4 regions of the Thalassospira sp. ER-Se-21-Dark genome follow, and region 2 is predicted to be linked to each of the others. Evidence: riboswitches for the same ligand, from Rfam matches in the RefSeq annotation. Region 2 holds a riboswitch; each other region holds the start of a gene.
The links. Region 2 has a riboswitch for cobalamin ahead of cobU (bifunctional adenosylcobinamide kinase/adenosylcobinamide-phosphate guanylyltransferase). Riboswitches for the same ligand answer to the same signal wherever they lie in the genome.
Positions count from the first base shown of each region.

Region 1 (7,930 bases), 550 kb from region 2:
AGCCATCAATGCCGCGCGGGGTCGAAGACAGATCGCAATCACCCATCTCTTCCAACACCTTGATCAGGCGTTGCTGAACCGGATGGGATTCTTCGATATAGCCAGCCGGGTCTTCGCCAAGCTGCTGTGCGGTCGACAGGAACCCTGAATGCTTGCCAGAGCAATTGTTGTGCGCTTTGGTCAGGCCCACATGATCAGACGCCTGTTTAATCGCGGCATTCAGGCTGAGTGAATAATGCGGGGCGCATTCCAGCGTATCGACCGAAAGGCCAATCTTCTCCAACCATGCCTTGACGGTTTGGGCGTGTTCTTCCTCGCCATTGTGTGATGAGCAGGCAAGAGCGATGTGTTTGTCCTCAAGCCCGAAGGCCTCGACCGCACCGCTTTCAACAAACGGAATGGCCAGAAGCGGCTTGATCGCAGATCGCGGATACATCAGCGCATCAATATCACCGCCCTGATCAACCACGGTCCCGTCAGACGTCATCACGACGTAACGGCCGCGATGGAAACTTTCGACCATATCGCCGCGTGTGGCTTCGACAAGGATCGGGTTGGCAGCGATTGACTGAGGCATTTTAAAGCTCCGGCTTTGGTGGGTTGATCAGTCTATGCCTGAAACACTGGTGGAAAATCAAGTATGGCAAATCTTGCAACTGCGAATGTGCCCGCCATCTGAGGGCTGCCTTTAAACACCTTTTGGCAATGGTATGGCCGTCAGGTTCTTGTATTCCTTCAAAACCAAACTGGATTGCACATCGCGCACATTGGGCATTGAAAGCAACTGATGGGTGACAAAATCGCCAAAGCTTTCGATATCGCGCGCCACGGACACCAGCAGAAAATCCTGCCGTCCCGTCATCGCCCAGCAGGACAGAATTTCCGGAAGATCATTCATCGCGCGGGCAAAATCCTCCGCCCCCTGTTCGGTATGGCTTTGCAAGCGGACCTGAATGGTCGCCAGCACCCCAAAGCCAAGTTTCTTGCGATCCAGAAGGGCGACCTGACGTTTGATCACCCCGGATGCCTCAAGCTGTTTGACCCGACGCAAACAGGGCGATGGGGACATGCCGACCATTTCGGCCAGTTGGACATTGCTGATGGCGGCGTCCTTTTGCAGGGCCTGCAATATCCGGATATCGGTCGCGCTTAGCGTCACATCGGTCATTTTAAACCCCAAATCAAACCAACAAGGTCACAATATGCACATCATAACCGATTTGAACGCCTTATTGGCCAGAAAATGACATTAGAGTTGATGTAAAATGATCCTTGTAAATCGGCAATAGAACCCGAAAGAGGACGGCCATGAATCAGGGAAACGATCTGCGTGGTGACTACAGCCACATCAATGACGACTACACCATCGATCAGGACTGGAGCACATATACCGAGGCCGAGCACGAACTATGGCGCAAACTCTATGACCGCCAGTCGCGCATTTTGCCCGGTTATGCTGCTGAGGATTACATTCGCAATCTGATGAAACTTGATGCGGCGGATCAGATTCCGCATTTCGGCCGGGTCAGCGAGAAGCTTCATGCGGCGACAGGCTGGCATCTTGTCGCGGTTCCGGGGCTGGTGCCTGATGATGTGTTTTTTGACCATCTTGCCAATCGGCGGTTCCCGGTCACGGTCTGGCTGCGCAAGCCCGAGGAAATGGATTATCTGGTCGAACCTGACATCTTCCATGACTTTTTTGGCCATGTGCCGATGCTCTATGACCCGACCTTTGCCGACTATCTGGCGGCCTATGGCGCCAAGGGCCCAGAGGCCATTGCGATGGGCGGCCTGAAACAACTGGCCCGGATGTATTGGTATATGGTCGAGTTTGGCCTGATCATGACCCCGCATGGTTTGCGCGCCTATGGGGCGGGCATGTTGTCATCGCAAACCGAAACCATCTATTCGGTCACCGATCCCACACCGAACCGGGTGGCGTTCGAGCTTGAACGCGTCATGGGCACGGATTATGCGATTGATGATTTCCAGAAAACCTATTTCGTTCTGGAAAGTTACGATCAGTTGTTTGACGCGATGAATGTGCCGCTGGCCCCGATCTATGATCGGCTTGCCAAGAAGCCTACGATTGATCCGGCGACCACCTTGCCGACAGACCGGCTTTATCATGTGCATGGGGCCGCAGACAGCATCATTTCCCTTGGCGAGGAGCCCCACAGGACCCATAGACAACAACGCCCTGCATAAGGCAGGGCGTGGCGATCCGTTCAAGGGCAGGGCTGGTCTCCCAGCACCGCTAGCAGGCACTGATGGAATGACCCAGCACCCGATTGAGTTGTTCAAGCACCACTTTCGGGCTGGCGTCCTTGCTGATGAAATCGGCCGCCCCAAGCGCATCGGCTTGTGCGCGGGTGTCGGCATCATAATGGGCCGAGAAGAAGAAAACCGGCACGTTTTGGCTGTTGGGATAGCGGCGGCGAATTTCGCAGAACGCTTCAAAGCCGCTCATACCCGGCATTTCAATATCAAGGATGATGGCACGGGGATAAAGCCCGTCCAGCTGATCAATCAGATCATCGGCACAATCAAAACCGGCCACGTCATATCCTGCCCGACGCAACACTGTTTCAAGGGCTGCCTTGGCGCTGGGACTGTCGTCGGCGAACGCAACCAGTCCATCAGGACAAAATTGCGACGGCATGGCGCTGAGCGCGTTCATGGATGGCGATACTCCGAGTTTTGGGACAAGTCCAAACTGACAGACGAAAATGTCAAATTGGTTAAACCCGCCAAATTTTTGCCACGCAATGTTCCGCCTTCACCCCGATCTCGCACCCGTGCCGCGAAAGTATAAGGCCGCAATGATCGGAACCATGTGACGCGCAAACCACGAACAGACGTGCAAAACCCCAATGTTTCCGCCGACATAACGTTACGGAAACCTGATTTGTCGGGGTCGATATCCGTCTAAATAGGTATTTCCATGCCTATTTACGGAATTAGGGACAGGTGCTATAAACCGCCATGTCGCGAATGTGACCGGAAAATAGGATCGGGAATCCGGTGCGGCCTTGCCTTAGCGCACTTTGGCCAAGCCCGGAACTGCCCCCGCAACTGTAAGCGAAATGGCCTTTTTGTCAGGCTTTCTCGCGAGTCAGAATACCGATGGTGTTTTCTTGGCATGAAATGGGCCGGGCGGGGTGTACCGGGTACTGGGAATCCGTAGTAGAATAGAATTTGGCAACGTTCCGTGCCCGACGCCATATGAAGACCCCATATGGAGTCGCATCAAGGACGGGACACACCAAGCCGGGAGAAACCATGTCCGACCCGCTAAAGCTCGCATCCGAATTTCCATCTGCTGATTATGCAAGTTGGCGCAAGCTGGCCGAAGAGGCCCTTAAAGGGGCACCGTTCGAAAAGAAGCTTGTCACCAATACGCTTGATGGCTTTTCCGTTCAGCCGATCTATACAAATGACGATCAGGATGACGCGACCCGGCTGATCCACGAAGTTCTTAATGCCACGGTCGAGCCGCGCGAAACCGTCACCGGGTGGGACATTCGCCAGCTTCATACCCATCCCGATCCCAAGGCGACCAATACCGCGATCCTTGAGGATCTTGAAAATGGGGCTACCTCGATCACGCTAAAACTTGATGCCGCTGCCCGGGCCGGGCGCGAAATCAGTTCCGCCGAGGTTGGTGTTGACGGGATTGCCATTCATTGTCTGGCCGATCTTGATGCCGCCCTTGAGGATGTTTACACCAACCTTGCCACAGTCGGACTTGATGCCGGGGCGGCAGGTGTTCCGGCCGCGGCCCTGTTGGCCGCACATATTGCAAATACCGACGGTGCCGACGAAGCCGCACCGGCCTTTAACATGGATCCGATTGGCACGCTGGCATCGACCGGCACCCTGCCCTGTGGGGCACAGGACGCGGTTGATCATGCGGCAAGCGTTGCGGTCGAGCTGATTGATCTGTTCCCGCTGGCGACGGCGATTTCGGTCAATGGCGCGCCATATTATAATGCCGGGGCCACCGATGGTCAGGAACTGGCCTGTTTGCTGGCAAGCGGGGTGACTTATTTGCGCGCCCTGACCGATGCGGGGATGGCGGTTGATCAGGCCGCGGGTGCGATGGTGTTTAATGTTGCCGTCGGCACAGACTTCTTTGCCGGGATCGCCAAGCTGCGTGCCCTTCGCATGATGTGGAGCCGCGTTCTTTCGGCATCCGGTGCCGAGGATGCAACAATTACGATCAATGCGGTTTCGGCCGAATTGGCCCTGACCAAGGTTGATCCATGGGTCAATATGCTGCGCACCACGGTCACCAGCTTTGCCGCCGGTCTTGGCGGTGCCGACAGTGTGACCTGCCTGCCTTATGATCATCTGATTGGCCTGCCCGATGGCTTTGCGCGCCGCATTGCACGCAACACTCAACTGATTTTGCAGGAAGAAAGCAACGTGCACCGGGTGATCGATCCGGCGGGTGGTTCGTGGTTTATTGAAAACCTGACCAAGGAACTGGCGAAGGCCGCCTGGTCCAAGTTCCAGTCGCTTGAATCTTCGGGTGGTATTCTTAGTGCCCTTGCCAATGGTAGCCTTAAGACCGAGATCGAGACCGTCTGGAACGCGCGTGAAAAACGCCTGTCGACCCGTCGTGATCCGCTGACCGGTGTGTCGGAATTCCCCAACATCACAGAAGCCAAAGTAACCTGCGAAAAGCCGGACCTTGAGGCGATCATTTCAGATGCCAAAGCCCGCCAAACCAAGTTTGATGGCACGGTCGGCAAAAGCCTGAGCGCCATGATTGAGGCCGCCCGCGCAGGCGCTACCATCGGGCATATGTTTACCGATCTTTATGGCACCAGTGCAGCAACATGTATCGGCGCCCTGCCCGCCCATCGCCTTGCTGAACGTTACGAGGTGCTTCGCAAGCGGTCTGATGCGCATAAGGCAAAGACCGGCTCCTTCCCGCAGGTCTTCCTGGCCAATCTTGGCAAGGTCGCCCAGCACACGGCACGTGCGACCTTCGCGCGTAACTTCTTTGAAGCTGGCGGGATCGAGGCAATCACCAATAACGGCTTTGCCACTGCTGATGATGTCGCAACCGCCTTTGGCGACAGTGGGGCGAAAATCGCCATTATTTGTGGATCGGACCCGCAATATGCCGACATGGCAGCGGATGTTGCCAAGGCGCTGAAATCCAAAGGGGCCAGCATGGTTTATCTTGCGGGCCAGCCGGGTGATGCGAAGTCGGCTTACGAAGCAGCCGGCATTGACGAGTTTGTCTTTGTCGGGGCCGATGTCCTTGCCATTTGTGGTGCCGCACTTGATCATCTTCTTGGCAAACAGGGGGAGAAATAACCATGACCCGCATTCCTGATTTCTCCGACCTTCCGCTGTTTGATGGCGCGTCCGCCGGTGCCAAGGACCCGTTTGAAAGCACGCCCTGGACCACGCCCGAAGGCATTGATGTCAAATCATCCTACGGCCCCAAGGATCTGGACGGGATTGATCACCTGAGTACCATGCCGGGCATGCCGCCGTTTTTGCGTGGCCCCTACCCGACCATGTATGTGCAGCGTCCCTGGACGATCCGCCAATATGCCGGTTTCTCCACCGCCGAGGAATCCAACGCGTTCTATCGCCGCAACCTAGCCGCCGGGCAAAAAGGGCTTTCGATTGCCTTCGATCTTGCGACCCACCGCGGCTATGACAGTGATCATCCGCGTGTAGCAGGCGACGTTGGCATGGCCGGTGTGGCGATTGACAGCATCTATGACATGCGCACCCTTTTTGATGGCATCCCGCTTGATGAGATGTCGGTTTCCATGACCATGAATGGTGCTGTTCTGCCAGTCATGGCGCTTTATATTGCGGCCGCCGAAGAACAGGGTGTGAAGCACGAACAGCTTTCGGGCACCATTCAGAACGACATTCTGAAAGAGTTCATGGTGCGCAACACCTATATCTATCCGCCGAAGCCCTCGATGCGGATCATATCGGACATCTTTGCCTTTACCTCGCAAAACATGCCGAAATTCAACTCGATATCGATTTCCGGCTACCACATGCAGGAAGCCGGTGCGACGGCCGATCTGGAGCTCGCCTATACCCTGGCGGATGGCATCGAATATGCCCGTGCCGGTCAGGCGGCGGGCCTTCCGATTGATAAATTCGCGCCGCGTCTGTCGTTCTTCTGGGCGATTGGCATGAACTTCTTCATGGAAATCGCCAAGATGCGTGCAGCCCGCATGATCTGGGCCAAGCTGATCAAACAGTTCGATCCGCAAAACCCCAAATCGCTGTCGCTGCGCACCCACAGCCAGACATCGGGGTGGTCGCTGACCGCCCAAGACGTATTTAACAACGTCATCCGCACCTGTGTTGAGGCGATGGCATCCACACAGGGCCACACCCAGTCGCTGCATACCAATGCACTGGATGAGGCATTGGCCCTGCCGACCGATTTCTCGGCCCGGATTGCGCGTAACACCCAGCTGTTCCTGCAGCAGGAAAGCGGCACCACCAATGTCATCGATCCGTGGGGTGGTTCATACTATGTCGAACGCCTGACCCGTGATCTGGCGGAAAAGGCATGGGCGCATATCGCCGAGGTCGAAGAACAGGGCGGCATGGCCAAGGCGATTGAAGCCGGCATTCCGAAAATGCGCATCGAAGAAGCCGCAGCCCGCACGCAGGCCCGCATCGATAGCGGCCGTCAAACCTTGGTCGGTGTAAACAAATACCGCGTCACCGATGATCGCCCGGTGGATGTGCTTCAGGTCGATAACGCCGAAGTCCGCCGTCAGCAGATCGCCAAACTCGAACGCCTGCGGGCTGAGCGTGACAACGCAGCAGTTGAAAGTGCCCTGACCGCGCTGACCAATGCCGCCGATGCTGGCAATGGCAACCTGCTTGAACTCGCCGTCGAAGCGGCCCGTGCCAAATGCACGGTTGGCGAGATTTCCGATGCGCTTGAAAAGGTCTATGGCCGTCATCAGGCGGTAATCCGGTCGATCTCCGGCGTTTATAAAACCGAAGTCGGGGCCGATAACGAGGCACTGGCCAAGGTTGATCGCCTGATCACGAAGTTTGAGGCCAATGAAGGCCGCCGTCCGCGTATCCTGATCGCCAAGATGGGTCAGGATGGTCATGACCGGGGTCAGAAGGTGATCGCGACTGCCTTTGCCGATCTTGGCTTTGATGTCGATATCGGCCCGCTGTTCCAGACCCCGGAAGAGGCCGCCAAACAGGCAGTGGAAAACGATGTTCATATCGTCGGTGCCAGTTCGCTTGCCGCCGGCCACCTGACCCTTGTGCCACAGTTGCGCGCAGAGCTTGATAAGCTTGGCCGTGAAGACATCATGATTGTTGCCGGGGGCGTGATCCCGCCGCAGGACTTCGACAAACTGTTCGAAGCCGGGGCCGAGGCGATCTTCCCGCCCGGAACGGTCATTGCCGAAGCGGCTGGCGACCTGCTAGAAAAGCTTAATCAGTCTGGTGAGGAAGCGGCCTGAGGGCCCTTCCCCGCCACGACGTAACGCTTTGCTGGCGTGAGACGCGCCAAAAGTTCAAGGAACGCCTGGTGAAAGAAACACTGCGCACCATACCCGGAGGCTCGGGCGGCACGGTCAGCCCGCGCAAGGCCGTGCGCAGACGTGTGCTTTCAACCGATGAAATCGTTAAGGGTGTTCTGGCAGGCGACCGCACGATTCTGTCACGCGCGATCACCCTGGTCGAAAGCCGCAATCCCAAACATTTCGAACAGGCGCAGGCGGTTCTGGCCGAATTGATGCCCGAAACGGGCGGATCGCAGCGCATCGGGATTACCGGTGTGCCCGGTGTGGGCAAATCAACCTTTATCGAGGCGTTTGGCAAAAACCTGACCAAGGCAGGCAAAAAAGTCGCCGTGCTGGCGGTTGATCCAACCAGTGCACGATCCGGCGGTTCCATTCTGGGG
Region 1 is NZ_VDEZ01000001.1:840,987-848,916, forward strand. Features, by position in the region: gene FHI25_RS03675 (asparaginase) at 1-577, opposite strand, end outside; gene FHI25_RS03680 (Lrp/AsnC family transcriptional regulator) at 689-1,168, opposite strand; gene phhA (phenylalanine 4-monooxygenase) at 1,309-2,208, shown strand; gene FHI25_RS03690 (response regulator) at 2,258-2,680, opposite strand; cobalamin riboswitch at 2,967-3,147, shown strand; gene FHI25_RS03695 (methylmalonyl-CoA mutase family protein) at 3,283-5,331, shown strand; gene scpA (methylmalonyl-CoA mutase) at 5,334-7,487, shown strand; gene meaB (methylmalonyl Co-A mutase-associated GTPase MeaB) at 7,556-7,930, shown strand, end outside.
Region 1: another riboswitch for cobalamin. It lies ahead of FHI25_RS03695 (methylmalonyl-CoA mutase family protein); the one in region 2 lies ahead of cobU (bifunctional adenosylcobinamide kinase/adenosylcobinamide-phosphate guanylyltransferase).

Region 2 (7,930 bases):
ATCTTTGCCGACCTTGGGGCATTCTTCTTTGCCCGCGATTTCTGCCGTGATCGGGGCTATCGCATCTGTATCGACGGCATCAGTTATCTGTCCCTGCCCTATATCAACCGCAACAAGCTTGGCGTTGATATGATCAAGATGCTCTGGGATCCGGAAATGGAAAACATGGATGAAGAGCATCGCGAAGCCATGCGCGCCGCTGTGGCAGAGTCCGGCGATACCCGCGTTATTTTGTGCCGTTGTGATGACGAACGCGCCATCAAGTTTGGTCATTCGATCAATATCACCATGTTCCAAGGTCGCCATGTTGAGCATCTGATGAACGAACGGACAAAAAAATAGCGCCAGATTGCTGACGCTATTGGGTGATTTCACTTGTAAGGCTGAGGATCAGGCCTCTTCCTTGCCATCAATCCCGGCTTTTTCAAAGGTCGCCATGCCGGTGTGGCATTCTGCGGCCGCGCGTAAAAGCGGGATGGCAAGTGCTGCACCCGATCCTTCACCAAGGCGCATGCCGAAATTGATCAGTGCTTCTTTGCCAAGTTTTTCAATCAGTCGCGCATGTCCCGGTTCTGCCGATATATGCCCAACCAGACAATGATCAAGTGCATCGGCGCGCATCGCAGCCAGAACAGCTGCCGCCGCACAGGATACATACCCATCAAGCAATATCGGAACCCGTGCAAAGCGCGCTGCAATTATGGCACCGGCCATAGCAGCAATTTCGCGTCCGCCAACACAGCGCAGAACATCCAATCCGTCATGCATCTGGTTTTTATGCAGGATGATGGCATCACCGACGACGCGCGTCTTGCGGTCAAGGGTAGAGTCATCAATCCCGGTTCCCCGGCCGGTCCAGTCCGAAGCATTCCCGCCATAAAGTGCATGGGAAATTGCCGCCGCCGATGTGGTGTTGCCAATGCCCATTTCACCGGGAACAAAAAGATCCAGTCCCTTTTCAATTGCACTCATGCCAAAGGCCATCGCCTCGGCACAGCCTTCGTCATCCATCGCCGGTTCGTGGGAAAAGTCGTTGGTTGGGATTTCAAGGGCGACTTCCATGACGCGGAGTTCGGCATCGACAGACTTGCAAATCTGGTTGATCGCAGCCCCGCCATTGATGAAGTTTTCCACCATCTGCTGGTTCACGCTCGCCGGGAAGGCCGAAACGCCCTGCGCAACGACACCGTGACTGCCGGCAAAAACCGTAACGCGCGGGCGCGACATGCGTGGGCGTGATGTTGCTTGCCAACCTGCCAGCCAAAGGCTGAAATCCTCAAGCCGTCCAAGCGATCCGGCAGGCTTGGTCAATGTCGGTTCGCGCTGGGCCACGGCGGCCTGCGCTTCCTGATCGACTTCGGGAAGCTCGGCCAGAAGCGCACGAATTTCCTCAAGATTTTGGGGCGGATGTTTCGGGTTGAACATTTTGGTCTCCGGCTGGCGACAAAGGTGCCTAACTAGTGTTCCGCTTGGCTTCCGGGATGGTAAGGATTAGGCTCGGAAACCAATTGTGCAAGGCGGTTCAGGAAGTCGGGCCAAACTAGGCCTGTGCGCAACAGATTGCCAGTTTGAAAATCGGAAATTTATGCTATCCAAAGATCATAACCAAAACGAAACAAATACGCAAAGCTCGGATTCATCTGACAAGCCCGGCCCGGACACAGCGACAGATGCCCCCGTCGAGGTTTCGCCTGTTTCCGATTTCTGGCGCGCCTTGGCGTTGCTGAGCCGCGTTCCGGTCAAGGGTATCGATGATTTCCGCGCTGAGGTGATTGCAAGATCGGTCTGGTCTTGGCCGTTGGTCGGTTTGTTGCTGGCTGGTTTTGCCATGCTGCCGGCGATGCTGGTCTATTCCCTGACAGCCAACAACCTGATTTTTGCGATTATCGCCTTGGCAGGCATGGTTTTGTTGACCGGATCAATGCATGAAGATGGCATCGCAGATTGTGCCGACGGGTTTGGCGGCGGGTTTGAGCGTGCGCGCAAACTTGAAATCATGCGCGACAGCCATATTGGTACTTATGGCGTTGTTGCCCTGATCCTGTGTTTTGGCCTGCGTTTGATTTTGCTTTCTGCGGCGGGCGATGCCGGTCAGGCAGCGATCCTGTTTCTGGTGATGGCAATAACATCACGGGCGGCAATGCCAGTCGTGATGCATATCCTGCCTCCGGCGCGCGCCGATGGTTTGGGCAAGGGGGCCGGAACGCCAAATGTGATGATGGTCGGTTTGGGTATTGGCCTTGCTTTGATCCTGTCGCTCGTCTTATCGGGTCTGTTTGCGACTATGGCCATTTTGGTGGGCGGACTTTTGGCGGTTGGCCTTGTCGCGGCGGTCACGAAATGGCAGATCGGCGGCCAGACAGGGGATGTCCTGGGGGCAACCCAGATCGTGACCGAACTGCTTGTCGGTATCGCGTTTATTGCCGTCCTTTGATCAACCAGCACAGCAACAAGAAGGAATGCCGTGAGCAGTTCGAAAATAACCCGCTGGTGGCTGGTGCGTCACGCCCCCGTCCAAAATCCGAAACGGCTGGTCTATGGCCAAAGTGACATGCCTGCCGACCTTTCCGATGAGAAGACACTGGCTGCCCTTGCCGGGCAACTGCCGGGTGATGCCGTCTGGGTGACCAGCCATCTTTCACGTACGCATGATACGGCGCGCAGTCTGCAGGCCTTCATGGACAAAGACGTAACGCCGCAGGCTGAAAGCGGCTTTGCCGAACAGCATTTTGGTGATTGGGAGCTGCAGAACTGGAATGATTTGCCCAAGGGCGAAACAACACGGTTCTGGACCGACTTCGCCCGCCAACAACCCCCAAATGGTGAAAGCTTTGCCGATGTGGTTGCCCGCGTCGGCCCCGTCTTTGGACGATTGAGTGCGGATTGGGCGGGCAAGGATATTGTCGCCGTCGTTCATGGCGGAACGGTGCGCGCCATAATGGCCAATGCACTGGGTTTGTCCCTTGAAACCGCATTGGCATTTCATATCGACACACTCGGCCTGACCACGCTTGAATATATCGACGGGGTCGACGAACCGGGCTGGCGCGTGACCGCTGTCAATCAACGCTTCTGAAGAGCTTAAGGGGGGGGGCCGTCAGGCAGAGGCCAGCTCGATATCGGATGCCATGTCATCAAGCGCGTGTTCTGCCAGATAGCGGTCAACCATATCCGGGTTCAGATCATGTTTTTCGCAGATGTCGAAGACATCGCGCAGATAGGCCTGATAATAGGGCACCGGGCGGCTGCGTGATTTACTGCGCAGTTTGGCGACATTCGGGAAATCACTGGCAAAGGATGCGTTTTCGATTACCTGTATGATGGTGTCATCAATGATGGCAGCCGGCATCCCGCAATAAGTTTTGCCGCAGGCAGACAACATCTTGCTGGCAGTCGGAACAGAAATGCCCGGCTGGGAAAGCAACTCGTTCAACTCGTCCTGTCCGAAATCCGAGATCGACATCAGGGTCACAAGGGTTGGCATATCGCGCACAAGCAACGACAGCGCATTGACGCGAATCCCGCGTTCATGGGACCAAATGATAGTTGCGATTACACCCTTTGAGGCATCCTCGGCAAAGATGTCACGCACATCGCGCCGTGCCAGAGTGATCTCGCCATCGGTTGCGTGCTGTTCAAGAAAATCCTGAAATGACCGATCAGGACTGTTCAGACGGTCCAGCAATCCCAGCCACATGTCCTTGCGAGACGATGTGGTCCAGGTTGGCGCGTTCATCTGTCGGATTTTGGATAGGTGAGAACGTATTGCCATTGGTCTTGAAAAATCCAGATTACCCCAAGAGTTTCGGTGCAGTATTTCCTGCAGCCAGCCGGGTGATGAGTCTACTTCCCGGGTTTTCGCCAGATTGCGGATTGTTCCGTCTCTAGTTCCAGCGCAACGGTTTGATGTTGGCTGAAATGGTATGACCTCTCAAGCAGACAATTCTTACAAATACTGACCTTCCGATTAGGGTGGGGTGGTAACGAAGGGTTAAGTGCCGAGAATGACCTTTGGCATTTTTGGCAAACCTGCTAGGTTCGGCGCATCGTTCGGTGATGGGAAATCGGTGCAAGGCCGATGCTGCCCCCGCAACTGTATCGGGTTGGGAGATCCGGGTCGGTGCCAACGCGCCAGACCAGCCACCGGGAAACCGGGAAGGCGGATCGCTTTCATGCCCGCAGCCAGGAAACCTGCCGAAGGTGTCACTATTCTTTAGGTGGTGACGACGCAATCGGGCCTCGGTGGGAGGCCATGGCGAGGAAGAAACGGGATGACGCAGACTTTACCCCCTGACGGCCCCTCTGGCGGGACGCATCTGATCCTTGGCGGGGCGCGATCCGGCAAAAGCCGGTTTGCCGAAAACATCATCAATCAGGCGGGCGGTGGCACATATATCGCAACCGGGCGTGCCTGGGATGACGAAATGGCCAACCGCATAGATCTTCACAAACAATCACGCGGCGATCTTTGGCAGACACTCGAGGAACCGGTCGAACTTTGTTCGGCGCTGCAGACCTGTAATGTCACAGGCGGCAAGCCGGTTCTTGTTGATTGTCTGACATTGTGGCTGACCAACCTGATGCTTGAAGACCGCGACATTGATGCCGAGATCGCAGCTCTTTGCGATCTGGTGCCGACCCTTCATGTGTCGATGCTGTTTGTCTCAAACGAGGTTGGCTTTGGCATCGTGCCGGAAAATGCGATGGCGCGGGCCTTTCGCGATCATGCCGGACGCCTGCATCAACGCATTGCCGAGATTGCAGACAAGGTCACCCTTGTGGTGGCCGGCATTCCGATGTCGGTCAAATAGCAACATAAATTATTGAATTTTAAGGATTTCAGAAATGGCACAATTGGGCAAAATCCCGGCAACCGTCATTACCGGTTTTCTGGGCGCTGGCAAGACAACCATGATCCGCAACATGCTGGAAAATGCCAATGGCAAACGCATCGCGCTGATCATCAATGAATTCGGCGATCTGGGTGTGGATCGCGGTATCATCAATGGCTGTGGCATCGAAGGCTGCGAAGAGGATGATGTTGTTGAACTGGCAAATGGCTGCATCTGCTGCACCGTGGCTGATGACTTCCTGCCAACCATCCAGGGCCTGATTGATCGTGACACCCCACCAGATCATATCGTTATCGAAACATCTGGTCTTGCCCTGCCAAAGCCGTTGGTAAAGGCGTTTAACTGGCCCGAAATACGGTCGCGTGTGACCGTTGATGGTGTTGTGGCGGTTCTTGATGGCGCTGCCCTGCGTGATGGGCTGTTTGCCCATGATCATCATGCAGTGCAGGCGCAACGCGAAGCAGACGAAAATCTTGATCATGAAAGCCCGCTTGAAGAACTGTTCGAAGAACAACTTCACTGTGCGGATATGGTGGTTCTCAACAAGACGGACCTTTTGACCGATGCCGAACGCAGCAAGGTCGAAGCCGATATCCGTGCAGAGCTGAAAAAGCCGTCAGTCAAGATTATCGCGACCGAACATTCACGGGTTGAAAACGCCATCCTGCTTGGTCTGGGGGCTGCCGCCGAGGATGACCTTGATAGTCGCCCAAGCCATCATGACGATGGCCACGAACATGACCATGATGATTTCGATAGCTTTGTCGTATCGCTTGACGCGATCAGTGATCCGGCCAACCTTGAAAAGCGCCTGATTGATGTCGTGCGTCAGTTTGACGTGCTGCGCATCAAGGGTTTCCTGGATGTGCCCGGCAAACCGATGCGCCATGTCGTGCAGGGGGTTGGTGAACGTTTTCAGCGCTATTTCGACCGTCCGTGGGCGGATGGCGAAACCCGGCGTTCCGAACTGGTCGTGATTGGTCTGCATGGTCTGGACCGTGCAGCGATCGAAGCCGCTATCAAGGCCGCCTGAATCCATTCGACCTGATGAAACTTGGCTGAGACTGGATGGATTTTTACATCCGGTCCTGGTCGCCTTTTCGACGTAACGACGCAAGAATACGGATCTCCAAATGCATCTATTGGCAGCCCAGCCCGGAATGGTCACGGATGGCAGCGAGGCCGTCGACCTTGGACAGCAACCCGGCGATGTGGTGATCCTGTCTGCGGCCGAATCTGAGCTGGCCTGCCTTGCCGGGGCGCAAGCGCGGCTGGTCGATGCATTTGGCGACGAAACCCCGTCACTGCGTCTGGCAAGTTTGCTGCAGCTTGGCCACAACATGTCAGTCGATCTCTATATCGACGATGTACTTTCCGACGCCAAATTCATCATCGTGCGCATTCTGGGGGGGCGCGGTTATTGGGATTATGGCATCGAACAGTTGGTGGCGCTTGCGCGTGCCAAAGATATTCCATTGGTCTTGTTGCCTGGCGATGATCAACCCGATGCGGAGCTTTTGTCGCTTTCGACCGTCAAGGGGCGCGAATATCAAAACATCTGGCGCTATCTGATCGAAGGCGGACCGCAAAATTCCGAGAATTTACTTCGCCTTATATACGAAAACCTAAATTCAAACGTGAATTGGAAGTGGTCGCCCGCCGCTCCGCTGGTCAAGGCCGGCGGTTATTGGCCCGGAAAATCACAGGCAAGCCTTGATGAAATCTGTACTTATTGGGTTAAAAATCAACCGGTTACACCGATTATCTTTTATCGTTCACTGGTGCAGGCCGCCAACCTCGACGTTATTGACGCGTTGGTTGAGGAGCTTTGTGCCAATGGTCTGAATCCATTGCCGATTTTTGTTGCCAGTCTCAAGGATCCGTTGGCTGCGGCATTGGTTGAGGACTGGCTGGCGGAAACCAGTGCGGATTTGATCCTGAATACCACCGGTTTTGCGATATCTGTTCCGGGATCAGAACGAAAAAATGGTCCGTTTGACGCGGTGGATGCCCCGGTCTTTCAGGTGGTGCTGTCGGGTGGTGGCGAAGAAGCCTGGCGCGAAGGTGTGAATGGTCTGGCCGCGCGCGATATTGCGATGAATGTCGCCCTGCCCGAAGTCGATGGCCGTATCCTCTCACGTGCTGTGTCGTTCAAGGGCTCGGCTGGCAAGGATGACCTGACCCAGATTGATCTGGTGAAATATATCCCGGTCCGTGATCGTGTTGCCTTTACCGCCGAACTTGCCGCCAACTGGGTACGCTTGCGCAAATCAAATACCAGCGCGCGCAAGGTGGCGATGGTCATGGCGAACTATCCCAACAAGGATGCGCGCCTTGGCAACGGCGTCGGGCTTGATACCCCGGCAGGTATGGTCGAAACACTTCGTGCGATGCAGGGCGAAGGATACAGGGTGAATGATCTGCCAAAAGATGGCGACGCCCTGATTGCTGCGATCAAGGCCGGACCGACCAACGATTTCAAATCTCTTACCACCCGCGATATCCGCGTGACTTTACAGCGTGCGGATTATCAAAAGGCGTTTGATGCCCTGCCGAAAGCCATCCGCGATCAGGTGTTTGAGGCCTGGGGTGATTCGAAGAACGATCCGTTCTATTTGGCGGGTCAGGATGCCTTTGCCCTGTCGATCCTGCCGCTTGGCAATGTGGTGGTCGGGTTGCAGCCCGCGCGTGGCTATAACATTGATCCGCTTGAAAGCTATCACTCGCCCGATCTGGTGCCGCCGCACAACTATTTCGCCTTTTATATCTGGCTGCGCGATGTGTTTGGCGTCGATGCCATCATTCATTTTGGCAAGCATGGCAATATGGAATGGCTGCCGGGCAAGTCACTGGCCCTGTCCGAGGATTGCTTCCCGGAGGCCGTTTTTGGCCCAACCCCGCATTTCTATCCCTTCATTGTCAACGATCCGGGCGAAGGCACGCAGGCCAAGCGCCGGGCACAGGCAGTGATCCTCGATCACCTGACTCCGCCATTAACGCGGGCGGAAAGCTACGGTCCGCTCAAGGATCTCGAAGCGCTGGTCGATGAATATTATGACGCGGCCGCGGTTGATCCT
Region 2 is NZ_VDEZ01000001.1:1,390,787-1,398,716, forward strand. Features, by position in the region: gene FHI25_RS06415 (hypothetical protein) at 1-342, shown strand, start outside; gene cobT (nicotinate-nucleotide--dimethylbenzimidazole phosphoribosyltransferase) at 391-1,425, opposite strand; gene cobS (adenosylcobinamide-GDP ribazoletransferase) at 1,586-2,434, shown strand; gene FHI25_RS06430 (histidine phosphatase family protein) at 2,465-3,076, shown strand; gene FHI25_RS06435 (hypothetical protein) at 3,098-3,736, opposite strand; cobalamin riboswitch at 4,023-4,214, shown strand; gene cobU (bifunctional adenosylcobinamide kinase/adenosylcobinamide-phosphate guanylyltransferase) at 4,272-4,811, shown strand; gene cobW (cobalamin biosynthesis protein CobW) at 4,846-5,886, shown strand; gene cobN (cobaltochelatase subunit CobN) at 5,987-7,930, shown strand, end outside.

Region 3 (7,930 bases), on a different contig from region 2:
TAGAAAGATTTCGGATGTAAGTGGTCTGAAAGGGCTAATTGTTTCTCACACGGGCTATTCCGAAAATGCCATTCTTGAGGCGAGTGGAGATAATATTGATCTCTTGGTTGTTCGCCCTCAGGTCGAACAAGACTGGGAAGGAAGATTTAAACAAGTAGATGTTGCGTTGAAGCTCAGCCCGCCGGCGATGGCTAAGACGGTAATACCTCGGATAAATGCGCAATGGGCGAGGGAAAATGGTTTCCAGAAAGGGGATCAAATTCAGATTAGCTGTTCAAACAATGAGCTAATTTTTAAAGAAGAGGGCGAGGGCTTTGAGGCAAGCCTGTTCGATCTGGAAGAAAACTTCACTATGAAAGGTTGCACGCCCGGGCAGTACAAATGGGAGAGGTCATTCGATAACGGATGGATGGTTGTCGCGACCAAGAAATACAAAATTGATCACGTTGTTATCGATTACTCAGTACCAGATATGATTGAGACGGATTTCAGTGTCGATTTCACCCAGTATGTATTGGGTGTCATGGAGTTCATTAATGGCGATCAGAAAAAGTTCTTAGTCTTGAAGGACGGAGTAAGAAACGAACTGGATTAGCGTAAGTTCCTCACCCGCATAGCCTCATAGATTTTTAGTCTTCCGACACTTCACGAAACATCACCATGCCACCGTGATACAGGACATCATTTTCAAAATAACCATCGGCGGTAAAACCGGTGTCATCCTGATAGGTGATGTAATTGCCTGAAACCTGATAGTCGCCCTGATAGGCCGACTGGCGTCTGCCTCGGGCCTCGTCATAACGGCCATCGGCACGCAGTTCCTGTCGGATATGACCATCCTTGGTCACCCACATGCCGACATAGGGGTGCGGGGCGATTTCAGCGCTTTTGTTCATACCGGCCTCCTGTTGGGGCCATGCTGGTGATGCGAACACCACCAGCATGGAAAGAAAACACAAGGATTGCAGAATGATCTTCATCAGAACGCCGATGCCGTCGGACGAACAACGACTTCGTTGATGTCGACATCTGCCGGCTGATCAAGGGCATAAAGCACAGCACGCGCGATGGCATCCGGGGTAAGGGCGATCTGACGGAACTGGGTCAGAAGCTCCTTGCTGGTCGGATCGGTAATGTCGTGGCCCAGCTCGGTTTCGACCACGCCCGGCGAAATGGTGGTGACACGGACATGGGTGCTTTCCTGACGCAGGCCTTCGGAAATCGCCCAAACCGCGTGTTTGGTTGCGCAGTAAACCACACCACTTGGCACGACGACATGCGCGCCGATTGATGCTGTGTTGATGACGTGACCGCTGCCCTGTTCATTAAACAGCGGCAAAACAGCGGCGATGCCGTTCAGAACACCCCGAATATTGACGTCGATCATGTTGTTCCACTCGTCGATCTTGACTTCCGACATCGGGGCAAGCGGCATCACGCCGGCATTGTTGAAAATCGCATCCACACGGCCATAAAGGTTGTTTGCGTTGTAAACCAGTGCCTCGACGCTATCGGCATTGGTGACATCCACCGAACGGGCCATGGCACGGCCGCCGGCAGCTTCGATCTCGGTCGCAATCTCATCAAGGCGTTCTGTGCGGCGTGCGCCAAGAACCACATTCGCCCCGCGTGATGCCAGAAGGCGGGCCGTTGCTTCGCCAATGCCGCTGCTGGCGCCGGTGATGATAACGGTCTTGTTTTCAACATGGTTGATCGGGTTCGACATGACATGCTCCTTGGGTTGGTGTGTCGGTGTTTGTTCGTGGCGCTTACTCTGTCGATAAATCCCCGATTGATGAATACACAGAACTCGAATTGGATTGCCTAATCCTCCAAATCCGAGATTGAGTGCTTTGTCTGTGCGTGGGCGCGTGTATAGTGGGCCTATGGAAAACAAAGGGTTTTGCGATGAATAGCTATCAGAAGCTGTGTGGCCTGATTGACAAATACTGCGAGGCGGATGGTGCGGTGCGCACGGCTGTTGAGCCGGTCTGGATGTTTAGAACAACCGGCCCGACCCTTAAGGTGCCGACGATTTACAAGCCTTGCCTGTGTCTGATTATCTCAGGCGCAAAGGAAGTCACGCTTGGGGATGAGCTTTATCGCTATGAGCCCGGCCAACTGCTGGCCGCATCGGTCGATTTGCCACTTGTTGGCCATGTGACCCTGGCGGCCGAGGATGCGCCGTATCGCAGCCTGTCGCTTGATCTGGATGCGAAGATCCTGGGCGAACTTGTCGCCAATATGGATATCAAGATGGGCGCAGACAGCGAAAGCACGCGCGGGCTTTTTGTCGAAAAGACAACCGACAGCCTGACCGATGCTGTCTTGCGCGTGGTTGAGCTGCTTGATCGTCCCGATGATGTGCCGGTGATGTTGCCGCTTTTGATGCGCGAAGTGCATTACCGCTTGTTATGTACCGCCAAGGGGGCGGCGATTGCGGGGCTTGCCATCGGCGGCAGCAACATGCAGCGCATCTCGGCAGCCCTTCAACTGATCAAGGATAATTTCGACAAGCCGCTTAAGGTGGAAGACTTGGCAAACCGGGCCAATATGAGCCCGTCTTCCTTCCATCACCACTTCAAGCAGGTGACAGCCATGAGCCCGCTTCAGTACCAAAAGCGGCTCCGCCTGACGACGGCGCGTCAGATCATGCTGGCCGAAATGAAGGATGCGGCATCGGCGGCCTATGCGGTCGGGTATGAAAGCGCGTCACAGTTCAGCCGCGAATATGCCCGCATGTTTGGTGCACCGCCAATCCGCGATGTCATGGCGATCCTTGGGCAGGGCGGGGCCAGCCAGTCTGCTGACATGGCCCCGCATTAACCCTAACCCTGTCGCTGGTTGCCAACGGCCGGCAGGTGCTGGAACATCCAGGTTTCACTTAAGGGGCCGTCACCGCGTTTCAGATACATGCGCAGGTCAACCGGATCATTGCCCGTGGCCTTAAGGTCAAAGGCCGCCCGCCAGATGCGGGTATCCATGATCGGTTCGATCTTGGTGCGCACAATCTCCCCGCGCGAGGATGTTACAACCACTTCGGGGAATTCGCCGTAGGCAAGCGTTCCCAGAACCTCGCCTTCGAACTCGACCGAAAACTTGATTTCGTCCTTGGGCCGGTTGGTGCCGGGCTCCCCACCACGGCCCATGCGGGTTGCGGTGGCGGTTGCCAGTTCCTTGACCGGGAACGGGTTATAGGCCTGCCAATACAGGCGGTATTTGAATTGATAAGAATTGCCCGCCTTGGCTTCGCCATTCGGGACCCAGAAGGCGGCAATGTTATCGTGGATTTCATCGTCGGTCGGGATTTCGATCAACTGAACCGCGCCGTCGTTCCAGTCGCCTTGTGGTTCGACCCACAGGCTGGGTCGGCGGTGATAACGCACACCATCCAGATAGTTCTTCACATCGCGATCGCGCTGCATCAAACCAAACCCACGCGGGTTATTGTCGCCAAACGCCGATGCGCGGATGGTTTCCGGGTTATTGAGCTGCCGCCAGATGCGTTCGCCGCCGCCAGTCCAAAGCTCCAGCCCGTCACTGTCATGCACTTCCGGGCGCCAGTCAAAGCGGAACGACTTGTTCTGTTCTGAATACCAGAACATGCTGGTCAGCGGTGCGATGCCAAGCCTTTCGATGTCCTTGCGCAAGAACAGATGTTTTTCGACATCCATCGTCACCCCTTCGCCGCGATAAAGCAGGAATTTATACGCCCCGGTGATGCTGGGGCCATCCAGCAGGGCATAGACCGTCACGGGGTCTTCGGGGTTTTTGGCCGGTTCGATAAAGAATTGACGGAAATCGGGGAATTCTTCGGGGACCGAGGTCGCGGTATTGACCGCAATGCCGCGTGCCGACAGGCCATACTGGCCTTCATCCCCGATGGCGCGGAAATATGATGCGCCAAGAAACGCTGCCCAGTCCTGGGTTTTCCAGTCATCGCGCGCCTGATTTTCATGCAGGCGGAAACCGGCAAAGCCGCTATTGGCGGGCAGTTGGCGGGCAATACTGTCTTCGGGCATGTCAAAGTAATCGGGCTTATAGATCACTTCGCGTGCCTGTCCGTTTTCCAAAAGGTACATATGCACCGGTTTGGCGAAATACATACCCAGATGGAAGAAGGTCAGCGGATAGGTGCCCGATCCATCGGAAAACGGCGAATGGTCGCGTTTGTAATGCAGCTTGCCATGGGTGTCGTAATCGATCTTGCCGACAATTTCCGGGTTTGGCGCAACGGGTGCTTCATATGCCGATGCGGCCATGGATTTGGCGCGCGCAATCAGATCGGCAAAATCAAACGGCTGTGCCGAACCCAGATCAAGGCCGTCGACATCTGCCAAAGCATGCTGATAGATCGACATTCCCGGCAGGATAAGACCGGCTGCCGCGATGGATTTCAAAAAGCGTCTGCGTTCAACAGAAGTCGTCATGTTCATCACATTCCTGTGGTTTGAGGTGTCGGGAAAGCATACCCGGCAGTGTGGAGGTAATCGGGATGAAACATGGCAAATTCAAGGTCGTATCAATTGCTTTTTATGCATGGAGGCGCAGCGTTAATGCCACTGGTGGTCTGCCAATTTCCTTGACCGTGTTTTTGGTTTAATCTAACCGTGACGTGTCGGTATCCGAATATCGGATAAAGGGAATTCGAGATGGGCCAAATATTGGCTCAATAACCGAAGCTGCCCCCGCAACTGTAGGCGGCGAGCATTTTTCTGACCAATGCCACTGGGATCAACCCGGGAAGGCCAGGGAAAATGTGTTGACCCGTAAGCCAGGAGACCTGCCGACACGAAGACGACGGACCGGGCGGGGTGCCCCGGAGAATGTCGGTACGTGTCTTGGCCCAACAGTTTAGCCCAGGTTTTCTAAGCTTTAAGGCCGACATCTTCCGTCATCTCCTGACACTTTTGCCAGTCCATTGACAGCAGTAAAAGCGATGTTATGTTATAACATAACATTTGACGATGTGTTGAAACTGGATCATCCAAAGCGGTCCCGGATCAGTGCATCAGCAAGAGGGAACTAAAAGTGATCAATCACGATAAACGTGTACTGGCGGTCGGGGTGTTTGCCGCTGGTCTTATTTCATCTGTTTCATTTGCGTCCGCAACCGAATATCCGCTCAGTATCGAGAATTGCGGCACTGTATTGCAATTTGACGCGGCCCCGGATCGCGTGGTGTCGCTGGGCCAAAGCACGACCGAAATTCTTTATTCGCTGGGTCTGGCCGATAAGGTCAAGGGTACCGGTGTTTGGTTTGGCCCGGTGATGGATGAATTCAAGGATGTGAATGCCTCTGTTCCGCGTCTGGCCGACAATGACCCGGGGTTCGAAACCGTTGTCGCGCAAAAGCCGCAACTGGTTGCCACCCAGTATCAATGGCATGTCGGGCCCAAGGGCACCGTCGGCACCACCGAACAGTTCAACGAATTATCCATTCCGGTCTACACCGCACCTGCCGATTGTGTGGGTAAGGACAATGCCGGTGGCGGTGACGGGGTCCGCCATGAAGGCTTCACCATGGATCTGATTTATCGCGAGATTTCCGATCTGGCGCAGATTTTTGATGTCGAAGATCGCGGTGAGGCATTGATTGCCAGCTTGAAGGAACGTCAGGCGAACTCATTGGAACGTGTGACGGCAAGCGGCCATAACAACGTATCCGCCGTCTTCTGGTTTTCCAGCCCGGAAATCAACAGTGATCCCTATGTGGCCGGCAAAAACGGTGCGGCAGGCTATATCGCCGGTAAACTTGGTGTCCGCAACATTATCGACAGCAATGAAGAATGGCCGACCGTTGGCTGGGAAACCATTGCGCGCGCCAATCCTGATATCATCGTGATCGGTAAAATGGGCCGTCGGCGTTTTCCGGCCGATGACTGGCAGGTCAAGATGGACTTCCTGAAAACCGATCCGGTCGCAAGTCAGATGAAGGCGGTTCGCAATGGCAATATCGTGGTGATGGACGCCCAGTCGATGGATCCGACCATCCGCCTGATCAATGGTATTGAAACACTTGCCGAAGCCGTCGAACGACTGAGTGCTTCGAACTGACCTGCATTGCCAAAGGCGCCTGATATGCCCGGAGAATTCAATGTTTGAAACAACGCCAGTGCAGCAGCCGGTTCAGCCACCTCGGCAATCGCTGGCGGGGCGGGCATATCTTGTGCGGGCTGGTGTCAGTCTTGGCGCCCTGGTTTTGCTTGTTGGCGTCATCGCGATGGCCGCGGCCAAGGGGGAAACACACATTCCCCTTGGCACCGTGCTTCAGACCATTGCCAATCATCTTTGGCAGGCGGGCTATGACGTTGATCCGATTGATGCCGGGATCATCTGGAATTACCGGATATCGCGCGCGATGGTGGCGGCGGCCTGCGGCGCATCCCTTGCGCTATCTGGCGCAGTGTTGCAGGCGCTTTTGCGCAATAGTCTGGCGGATCCCTATTTACTGGGCATTTCGGCCGGGGCATCGACCGGTGCGGTCAGTGTTGCCATTCTGGGGTTCGGGGCAGGCATGGTTTCCCTGTCGCTTGGGGCCTTTGTCGGCGCGTTGGTGGCGTTCGGGTTTGTTGCCCTTTTGGCCATTCCGGCCGGGCGCGGGGCCGGTGCGATCATTCTTGCCGGGGTTGCCGGATCGCAACTGTTTAACGCATTAACGTCCTTCATCGTGACCAAGGCCGCCACGGCGGACGAGGCACGCGGGGTGATGTTCTGGTTGCTTGGCAATCTAAGCGGCGTGCGCTGGCCTGATGTCTATCTGGCGCTGCCGGTCGCCGTCATCGGCTTGCTGGTCTGCCTTTGGTATTCGCGGGCGCTCGATGCCTTTACCTTTGGCGTGGAATCGGCGGCGTCCCTTGGTGTGCCGGTGCGTCGGGTTTACGTGGTGTTGATTGCCATTGCTGCCTCGATGACCGCGGTGATGGTCAGTATCGTCGGGTCCATCGGCTTTGTCGGGTTGGTCATCCCCCATGCCGCGCGGTTCTTTGTTGGCACGCGGCACGGGTTTCTGTTGCCGGCCTCCGCCCTGATCGGGGCGGTGTTCCTTGTGGCGGCCGATATTGTATCGCGCATCATCCTTGATGGTCAGGTCCTGCCCATCGGGGTGATCACAGCCCTTATTGGTGCACCGGCGTTTGCGATCATCCTGTGTCATGGGCGGGTGTTGCGATGAGCCTTGAATTACGCAATGTCGGCTGGAATGCCGGATTTAAAAAGATCATCAGCGACGTGTCGCTTCGGGTCACGCGTGGCGAGTTCCTAGGTGTCATCGGGCCAAACGGGTCGGGCAAAACCAGCATGATGTCGGTTCTGGGTGGCATTCGTGCCCCGTCGACCGGGCAGGCATTGCTGGGCGATCAGCCGATGAAGAAAATCGGTCGGCGCAACCTTGCCCGTCATATCGGCTTTGTCGAACAACAGGCCGACACCATCGACCGCATTACCGTGCGCGATGCCGTCGCGCTTGGTCGAACGCCATATCTCAGTTTGCTAACACCATGGTCAGGGCATGACGACGCCATCGTGTGTGAAGCCCTTGCCAGTGTTGAAATGGGGCCGTTTGCAGACCGGATGTGGCATACGCTTTCGGGCGGTGAAAAGCAGCGCGTTCATATCGCCCGTGCCTTGGCCCAGCAGCCGGATTTCCTGTTGCTTGATGAACCGACCAACCATCTTGATATCCATCATCAGCTGGGTCTGCTGGAACTTGTGCGTGCACTGCCGGTCACCGTGGTGGCCGCCCTGCATGATCTAAACCATGCGGCGATGTTTTGTGACCGGATTGCGATGATGGATGGTGGCAAGCTGATTGCGCTTGGCACGCCCCAACAGATTTTGACATCGCAAAACCTTCGCGATGTTTTTGGCGTTGCCGCCGATATCGAAATTGATGATCAGGGCCGCTGTCACATCCGCTATCACGCCGGAA
Region 3 is NZ_VDEZ01000003.1:137,948-145,877, reverse strand. Features, by position in the region: gene FHI25_RS13370 (restriction endonuclease) at 1-595, shown strand, start outside; gene FHI25_RS13365 (Atu4866 domain-containing protein) at 630-896, opposite strand; gene FHI25_RS13360 (SDR family oxidoreductase) at 980-1,714, opposite strand; gene FHI25_RS13355 (AraC family transcriptional regulator) at 1,909-2,826, shown strand; gene FHI25_RS13350 (glucan biosynthesis protein D) at 2,829-4,430, opposite strand; cobalamin riboswitch at 4,603-4,806, shown strand; gene FHI25_RS13345 (ABC transporter substrate-binding protein) at 5,032-6,057, shown strand; gene FHI25_RS13340 (iron ABC transporter permease) at 6,098-7,174, shown strand; gene FHI25_RS13335 (ABC transporter ATP-binding protein) at 7,171-7,930, shown strand, end outside.
Region 3: another riboswitch for cobalamin. It lies ahead of FHI25_RS13345 (ABC transporter substrate-binding protein); the one in region 2 lies ahead of cobU (bifunctional adenosylcobinamide kinase/adenosylcobinamide-phosphate guanylyltransferase).

Region 4 (7,930 bases), on a different contig from region 2:
CATAAATGCCGCCAGTCCGATCCGTTGGTGCGGCCTGCGGGATCTGCGCGGTCATGATCAGCAGAGCCGAGATTGCAAATGTCAGGCTATTGGCCAAAAACAGACTGTCAAACGACCAGACAACCAAAAGGGCCGCGGCCAAGGCCGGGCTGGCAAGATTTTCAAGGTCATAGGCCAGCCGCGCGTAAGAAAGCCCCTTGGTATATGCCTTTTCATCCGGGAGAATTTCCGGGATGATCGCCTGAAACACGGGGGTAAAGGCGGCTGAGGCCGCGTTTACGACAAACACCAGGACAAAAATCTGCCAGACCTGATCAACAAAGGGCAGACACAGCACAATCCCCGCGCGCAGTACATCCAACCCGACCAGCCACATCCGACGCGGCAACAGATGGGCCATACCCCCAGCCACCGGCGCGATCACGAGATAGGCCACCATTTTCAAAACGAGGATGGAACCGAGCACCCGACCAGCGTCATCCCCGGCAAGGTCATAAGCCAACAACGATAGCGCCACCGTCGTCAGCCCGGTCCCGATCAGGGACGTAATCTGGGCGGAAAACAGATGGCGAAAGGCAGGTTGGGAAAACGGGGATAGGTTTGATGTCATCACCGCCCTTTCATGCTCGTCCAAGGCACATGGTCCTCAGGATGCGGCCTCGGCCTGGTTGGCGCGTTCGCCGGCCGTGCATTTCTTGTCTGGCAATTGAAGCACTTTTCCCGTGCGCAATTCAATAATCCGCGTTGCAAGTTTCCGTCTGAAATGCGGATCGTGCGACACAAGGATCATGGCTTGTGGCAGCCCCAGCAGGATTTCTTCAAGCCGGCGCAGGTTTTCTTCATCAAGCGCGTTTGTCGGCTCATCAAGCAGCAAAACATCGGGCTTCATTGCAAGGACAGCAGCCACAGAAACCAGCCGTTTTTCACCGCCGGAAAGCTCATGCGTAATCCGTTCACGCAGGTGTTTGAGATGCAGTTGATCCAGGACCTCATCCACGATCGCAAGGGCTTCTTCACGACTGGCACCGAGGTTTAGCGGGCCAAAGGCGATGTCCTCGATCACGGTCGGGCAAAACAGCTGGTCATCAGGGTCCTGCACGATAAAACCAACCCGGCAGCGCAAATTGTGAAATTCTGCGTCGGTCACCCGCGGGGTGCCAAAGGCACGGATTTCGCCCGCATGCGGTTTAATCAGGCCGACAAGAATACGCAAAAGCGTGCTTTTGCCAGCCCCATTCGGCCCGGCAAGAAACAGTCGTTCACCCGGATCAAGTGTCAGACTGACATGATCGAGCACATTCTGCCCTGCCCGATAGCCATAGGAAATATCATTCAGTTCAATAAGCGACGACATACATGCGATCCATCAGGACAAGGGCAATAATCAGGGCAACAAAGAAAACGGCAAATGCGCCGTCCCGACGCTTGAATGCCAAATCATCAATCATCGGGAAATGGCCGCTAAATCCGCGGCACTTCATGGCTTCAAGCACACGTTCGGCCCGTTCAAGCGATCGTACCACCAACATGCCAAACAAATAGCCAAAAGACCGGTAGGTATGGGCATTGTTGCGGGCCTTAAACCCGCGAAGTTTCATCGCCATGCGGAGCCGGTGATATTCGTCATGAAGCACCGAAATATAGCGCACCGTAAACATCATCAGATGCACCAGAACCGGCGGACATTTCAGACGATATAGCGTGTGACCAAGTGTCACCGGCGTCATACCCGAAAGCAGGCTCAGCATCATAAGCACAACCGCATTGGCCCGTATGCCGACAAGGATAGCATGCATCAGGCCTTCCTTGCTGGCCTCTGCCCCAAGGACCGAAAACATCGGTGTTCCGGGGGTCGTAAACGGCAACATTACCAGCATGACGATAATGAAGCCGTCCATCGCTGCCATGCGTTTCAGGGTTACGCGCAGCGGCAAGTCCGTCAGGCTCATGGTAATGGCGGCAAATATCAGGGCACCCAGTGCGAATTCGATCTGATGCAGGGCCACCACGACGATTGCAAATACACAGGCCGCGACCACCCGTACCCTTGGGTCAAACGTTCCGACGAATGACGGTGAATGTCCGCCACGCGCCTGAACGGTCAGGGGTTGGTCATGTCCGAAAAGGTGGCTCATGCGTTTGGTGCTTTTGCTCTTAGCCGTCGCGCAGCGATGTAATAAATGATCCCGAAGGCACCGAATATATAGCCAATGCCGCCCAGAATCGATTGAAGATCATTCTTTTCCTTGTAGGCAGTGAGTTCGCGCCTGAGCGGACGCAATTCGTCACGCACGATGGTCGCAATGATTTCTTCCTGTTCACGGGTAATTGCAGGCCCAGCGTTTGATCCTACGCCTGATGCAGTCGGCGCCTTTGACGGTGCTGTTTGTACAGTCCCATCAACACCCGTCAGGTCCGCAATGGCAAAGGTTGCCTCGGCAACGTGCCCTGCCCCGAGATCGGCCCGAAAACGCAGATCAATCTGTTGGCTTGGCGTGTAGATAAAGAAACCGTCGCCGTCGGTGGTAACTTCATCAATCTTGTTGCCATCAAGATCAAAGATCTCAACAAGCGTGTTTTCGGCCATAACACCGTTGGAGAAAACGATTTCACCTTCGATGTCCGAACCGCTTGGAAACAGAGATGCGATAACCTTGTGCGCCTGTGCAGGTTCTGCGCCGACCACAAGCATGCCAAGCACAACGACCAGCATGAGTGATCTAGCCATTGGATGCCTCGCCCGCCTGCTTTGCACGCAAAGTTGCTGCCGGTTGCATCTCAAAACCCGATGTCTGATCGGCGGGCTGCAACAAGGCCGGTTTTACCTTGGCGATCAGATACACCGATGCCGCTGACACCAACCCTTCGACCACCATGATCGGAATGTGGGCAAAGAAGACCAGTTTGGCCGCCGGAACAAATGCATCACCGCTGAGCGCAAGCGAAATCGCGACAAACACCGTTGTCAGTCCGATGGAAAACGCACCGGCACATCCACCAAGGACGGCGGCTGCGACCGGGCTGCTGCGCGACACCATTCCCCGGAACAAAAGCCCCGCCAGCACAGCCGGAAAGGCGATATTGACCGTATTGACGCCAAGAACCGTCAGGCCGCCAAAGCCAAAGAAAACCGCCTGAAGCAAGAGACCGACAAAAAGTGCCGGAAACGCAGTCCAGCCAAGCACGAGCCCGGCAAGACCACTCATGATCAGATGCACACTGGATGGTCCCACCGGCACATGAATAAGCGAGGCAACAAAGAATGTTGCCGACAAAACCCCGGTAGCAGGAATTTTATCGATTGGCAGTTTCCGCAGACCAAGTCCAAGCCCGGCAACTGCGAGAACACCCCCGCCAATCAAGACTTCCGGTGCCAGCGCACCATCAACAATATGCATCTGTTTTGTCCCTCGCCTATTTCACATCATAGGCGCGAACCCACAGGACTGCATCCTGTGAAAGTTCCTTGCCCTGAAATTCTTTGTCAGGGCCGCTGCCAAGTGCTGCAAATCCCCAAAAACCTGCTTTGGGGACACCAAAAGTGAAATACCCGTTTTGATCGGAGATGGCCACAACCGCACCACCGGGCATTGGCGATGCCGTTGGCCCTTTGGGTGTGTTACTGGCCATATCGGGTTCTGCGGCCATGTATTCGATTTCGACTTCAACACCGACTACCGGTTGGCCTTCGCTTAACACTCGGCCGGTAAAGGTCGAACCGGCAATGATGTTGGTTGGTCGATTAAGCGGCAGGATTTCGGTTTTAAGACCTTGCGGTTCCATCCAGTCGGTCGGAATTTCATTGCGGTTCACATAGGATTTCGTGATCTGCTGGATGAAGATATCTTCGCTTTCTTCGTAATACGGCGTCGGCACCACCACCATTACGTAATCACCGCTGCGGCGCAGAGTCAAAGTTGCGTCAAAGGCCGCTGCCGAGTTGGCAATTCCGGTGAAGGTAATCGGCGAAAGCGTTGATTTCAGATCAATTTTCTCACCGCGGTTAACCGCATAAAAGTCAAGCGGCTCGGCCATATCCATGACATGACCGTTTTCAAACGGGTGCCAGAAAATCAGCTTCACCGGCTGATCCCCGGCCTTGGTCACGTTTACGTCCGGCGTATAGGCCAATTGAAAATGCGCATGGGCCGGCATGGTCGCCGACAGCACGCAGGCGCTTGCAATCGCAAGCCTGCCAAGGGTCTTCAACATATAATCGTCTCTTTCTCAAACGATGCACGCAGGCCAAAGGCCCAACGCACAGGGTCAGGACAAAGAACGATAGGATGGCTGGAAGCAAGATTGCGGATCTTCAAAAGACCGTTTGTACCCCTGCAACCTGACGCTCACCCCGGCGTCCAACAGTTTCATACCGGGCAATCGGCACCCGGCAGTCAAAGGCAGGTCTCCTGGCTCACGGTTTGAAAAGCAATGCGCCTTCCCGGGTTGCACCAGTGGCATATGCAATGCTCTGACCGCTTACAGTTGCGGGGGCAGCCGTGGCTTTGTCATACATGACGCACCACGTTCCCTTTTAAGTTGATCCAATCGGATCAACACCAAAGACAATGTCATAATCCACGTCGGACGGATTGCTGTCAACTCCCTGCCCCATGGTCCATGACAATCTTTTTGCGGATGGCTTGACGCGCCTTAAACCGGGCGCGAAGATCACGCGCAATTTTGCCGACGGGCCGCAAAAGCCTGCAATCAGATGGGTGGAAACATTATGAAACCTGAAACGGTTCTTGTTTTCTGGTTCAAGGAACTCGAAGAAAAACAGTGGTTTATCAAGGATGAAGCACTGGATCGCCATATCACGGAACGCTTTGCCGATTTTCACGACGCCGCCACGACCGGAGAGCTTTTTAACTGGCGCAAAACCGCCCATGGACGACTTGCCGAGATCATCGTTCTTGATCAGTTTTCACGCAATATGTACCGCGATCAGCCACAGTCCTTTGCATCAGATCCAATGGCATTGGTGCTGGCACAGGAAGCTGTTTCGTTGGGGCTGGATCGCAAACTGGTCACACCGCAGGAACAGGCATTCCTGTATATGCCCTATATGCACTCGGAATCCGAAATCATTCATGAAGTGGCGGTTGACCTGTTTTCACAGCCCGGCCTTGAACACAATTACGAGTTCGAGCTGAAACACAAAAAGATCATTGACCGGTTTGGCCGCTATCCACACCGCAATGAAATATTGGGCCGTCCATCGACGCCAGAGGAAGTGGCGTTTCTCAAAGAGCCCGGATCATCGTTCTGAGCATTAAAAAAGGGACGGTTTCCCGTCCCTTTTATTTGATCGCACTTAGGCGCAGAACATCAGCCAACATCACGGTCGCGATTATCCCACCAGCCCTGCACAAGGCTTTCTGCCTCATCCATGTAATCCGCCTTGCCCGCAAGGAAGGCTGCCATGGCAGCACTACCCTTGATCTTGGCTTCGGCGGGAATATCTTCCACCTCGCCACGCCAGACAGCTAGGAAGTGCTTCAGCGACACAGGGCTTTGGTCTTCGCCATCCTTTTCGGTTTTTGACAGCAATGCTGGCCAGCGAACATCATTGAGCTCCCCATTATCAAGCATGCGCAGATCGACATGCTTATAGGGTGTTCTTTCGGCTTCGCCGCCACCGCCCTTGATCACGCCGATGCGTGGAAGTTCCAAGAGCTTGCCGGTTTCACGATGGACATCAAGAAACGCCGGATGAAACACACCAAGGAAGGCTGCACGCGCATGCAACGGATTAAGCAAACGCAGTAACGTATTGACCGGACTACGCAATCCAAGAAGCGGACGCAATCCGATCAGCTCTTGCAGCTTGGGATGCATGTGACGTAGCGGCAGATACGCAAAGCCCTTCGATGCGATATCAGAACGCGCTTCTTCTGCAGACATGGCAATCGGAAGCTTAAGCGCCTTGATGGCAACTTCTGTGCTGATCCCGTTGACCAGATGCGAGTTATAGCCATGCATCAGCACCGGAACATTATTCTGCGACAGCAGAAGCGCCGACAGCACAAACCAGGGCAGACCACGGGTCCGACCGGCCGCATAGGATGGCCAGTCCAGCGCAGGACGCATAAGCGCGTCATCTTTGCTGTCTTCATCCGGTTCAAGGCGCGCGGCCTTGCGCACAGCTTCGATCATGCCAGCCAGTTCTTCGGGCGTCTCAGCACGGTAGCGCAGCATCAAAAGGAATGCGCCAAGCTGGATCGGTTCGACCTCGTCGCGCAGGATCATCGAGAACGCATCAAATGCCTCCTCGCGGGTCAGACTGCGCGAACGGCCCGGCCCACGGAAAAACGTGCGCAGATAGCCAGAAAACGGATGCGCCTCTGGTAAGACATTCTCATCCTCGAGCTGTTCAAGATGCTCGTCGGTCATATGGTTTCACCGGAATAATTGGTGTTACTGATCGTGAATACGCGTGAAGACCCACTCTGTTTCGGTCGAGAGGTCATCCTGATAGCGATAGCCATCAACATTAAACTTCTTGAGCTCTTGCGGGTCTTCGAGCCGATTGTCAATCATATAGCGTGCCATCATGCCACGCGCACGCTTTGCCGAGAAGCCGACAACCTTGGCCGTACCGCCCTTCACTTCCTTGAACACAGGCGTAATTACCGGGCCATCAAGGACCTTGGTCTTGATCGATTTGAAATACTCGTTCGAGGCGAGATTGATCAGACTACGGTCCTTGTGACCTTTGGTAATCGCGTTGATTTCTTTTGAAAGCTTATCATCCCAGAACGCGTAAAGGTCCTTGCCCCGCGGGTTGGAAAGGCGCGTTCCCATTTCCAAACGATAAGGCTGCATCAGATCACGCGGCTTCAGAAGGCCATAAAGGCCCGAAAGCATCCGAAAATGATCCTCGGCCCAGTCGATGTCGTCGGCCTTCATGGTATCGGCATCAAGGCCGACATAGGTATCACCGCGGAATGCAAAGATCGCCGGTTTGGCGTTGGTGCTATTAAACGGACGCGAAAAATGCTGAAAACGCTGATAGTTCAGATCGGCAAGGTTTTCGCTGATTCCCATGATCTTCATCAGATCGCTGCGGTTTTTTTTGCGCGCGACATCAACAAGTTGTTCGGTGTCGTCCAGAAATGCGGGTTGAGAAACAGACATTTCCGGGACGTCTGTTTCGAAATCCAGCTTCTTGGCCGGGGACACAACAGCAAGCATCAATCTGCCTCTTCTCTTTCATCTCGGTTCGATTTGTCGTAACAAGCCACAAGGCATGGGCAATGTCTAGGGTCCAACCCTATGTACAGGAGTATACGGCTGTACATGGATTTGGACCCTTAGCGTTATCCATAAACTTCTAATCTTGCAGAAAATCCGTCGGTTGCAAGTTTTGACGGATGAAAGGACCCATTATGAGTGAACAAGTTCGCGCGTCGCACATTCTTCTGATGTATGCCGGTTCGGCACGTTCGACCGCCACCCGCACCAAAGACGAAGCCCTGACCGAAATCAACGCGCTGAAAGACCAGATCGCAAACGGTTCCGATTTCGCAGAACTGGCAAAAGCCAACTCTGACTGCCCGTCCGGCCAGCAGGGCGGCGACCTTGGCTTCTTTGGCCGTGGCATGATGGTTCCGGAATTCGATGCCGCTGCGTTCAGCATGGAAGTTGGTTCGACGTCTGACGTGGTTGAGACCGATTTCGGTTACCACCTGCTGCAGCGCACCGCATAAGCAATCGCCTGCGCGTGATGCAAAACGTAAAGGCTGGCATTTGATTGCCAGCCTTTTTCTTTTTTCAGAACCGCCTGTCAGAAATCCACAACCGGGGCATCAAGTTCGTATTGCCCCTTGTGATCTTCGATTTCCAGCACCCAGACATCCGGATCATAGCCAATTTGTTTCCGCCAATATTCATCGCAGACAAACTCGGTTTCGCGGCCCCCATCCGG
Region 4 is NZ_VDEZ01000002.1:622,163-630,092, reverse strand. Features, by position in the region: gene FHI25_RS10570 (MFS transporter) at 1-610, opposite strand, end outside; gene FHI25_RS10565 (ABC transporter ATP-binding protein) at 647-1,354, opposite strand; gene cbiQ (cobalt ECF transporter T component CbiQ) at 1,338-2,135, opposite strand; gene FHI25_RS10555 (cobalt ABC transporter permease) at 2,132-2,728, opposite strand; gene cbiM (cobalt transporter CbiM) at 2,721-3,398, opposite strand; gene FHI25_RS10545 (DUF4198 domain-containing protein) at 3,415-4,212, opposite strand; cobalamin riboswitch at 4,382-4,579, opposite strand; gene FHI25_RS10540 (DUF924 family protein) at 4,730-5,272, shown strand; gene FHI25_RS10535 (glycosyl transferase family protein) at 5,332-6,396, opposite strand; gene yaaA (peroxide stress protein YaaA) at 6,421-7,197, opposite strand; gene FHI25_RS10525 (peptidylprolyl isomerase) at 7,392-7,712, shown strand; gene FHI25_RS10520 (DUF1491 family protein) at 7,790-7,930, opposite strand, start outside.
Region 4: another riboswitch for cobalamin. It lies ahead of FHI25_RS10545 (DUF4198 domain-containing protein); the one in region 2 lies ahead of cobU (bifunctional adenosylcobinamide kinase/adenosylcobinamide-phosphate guanylyltransferase).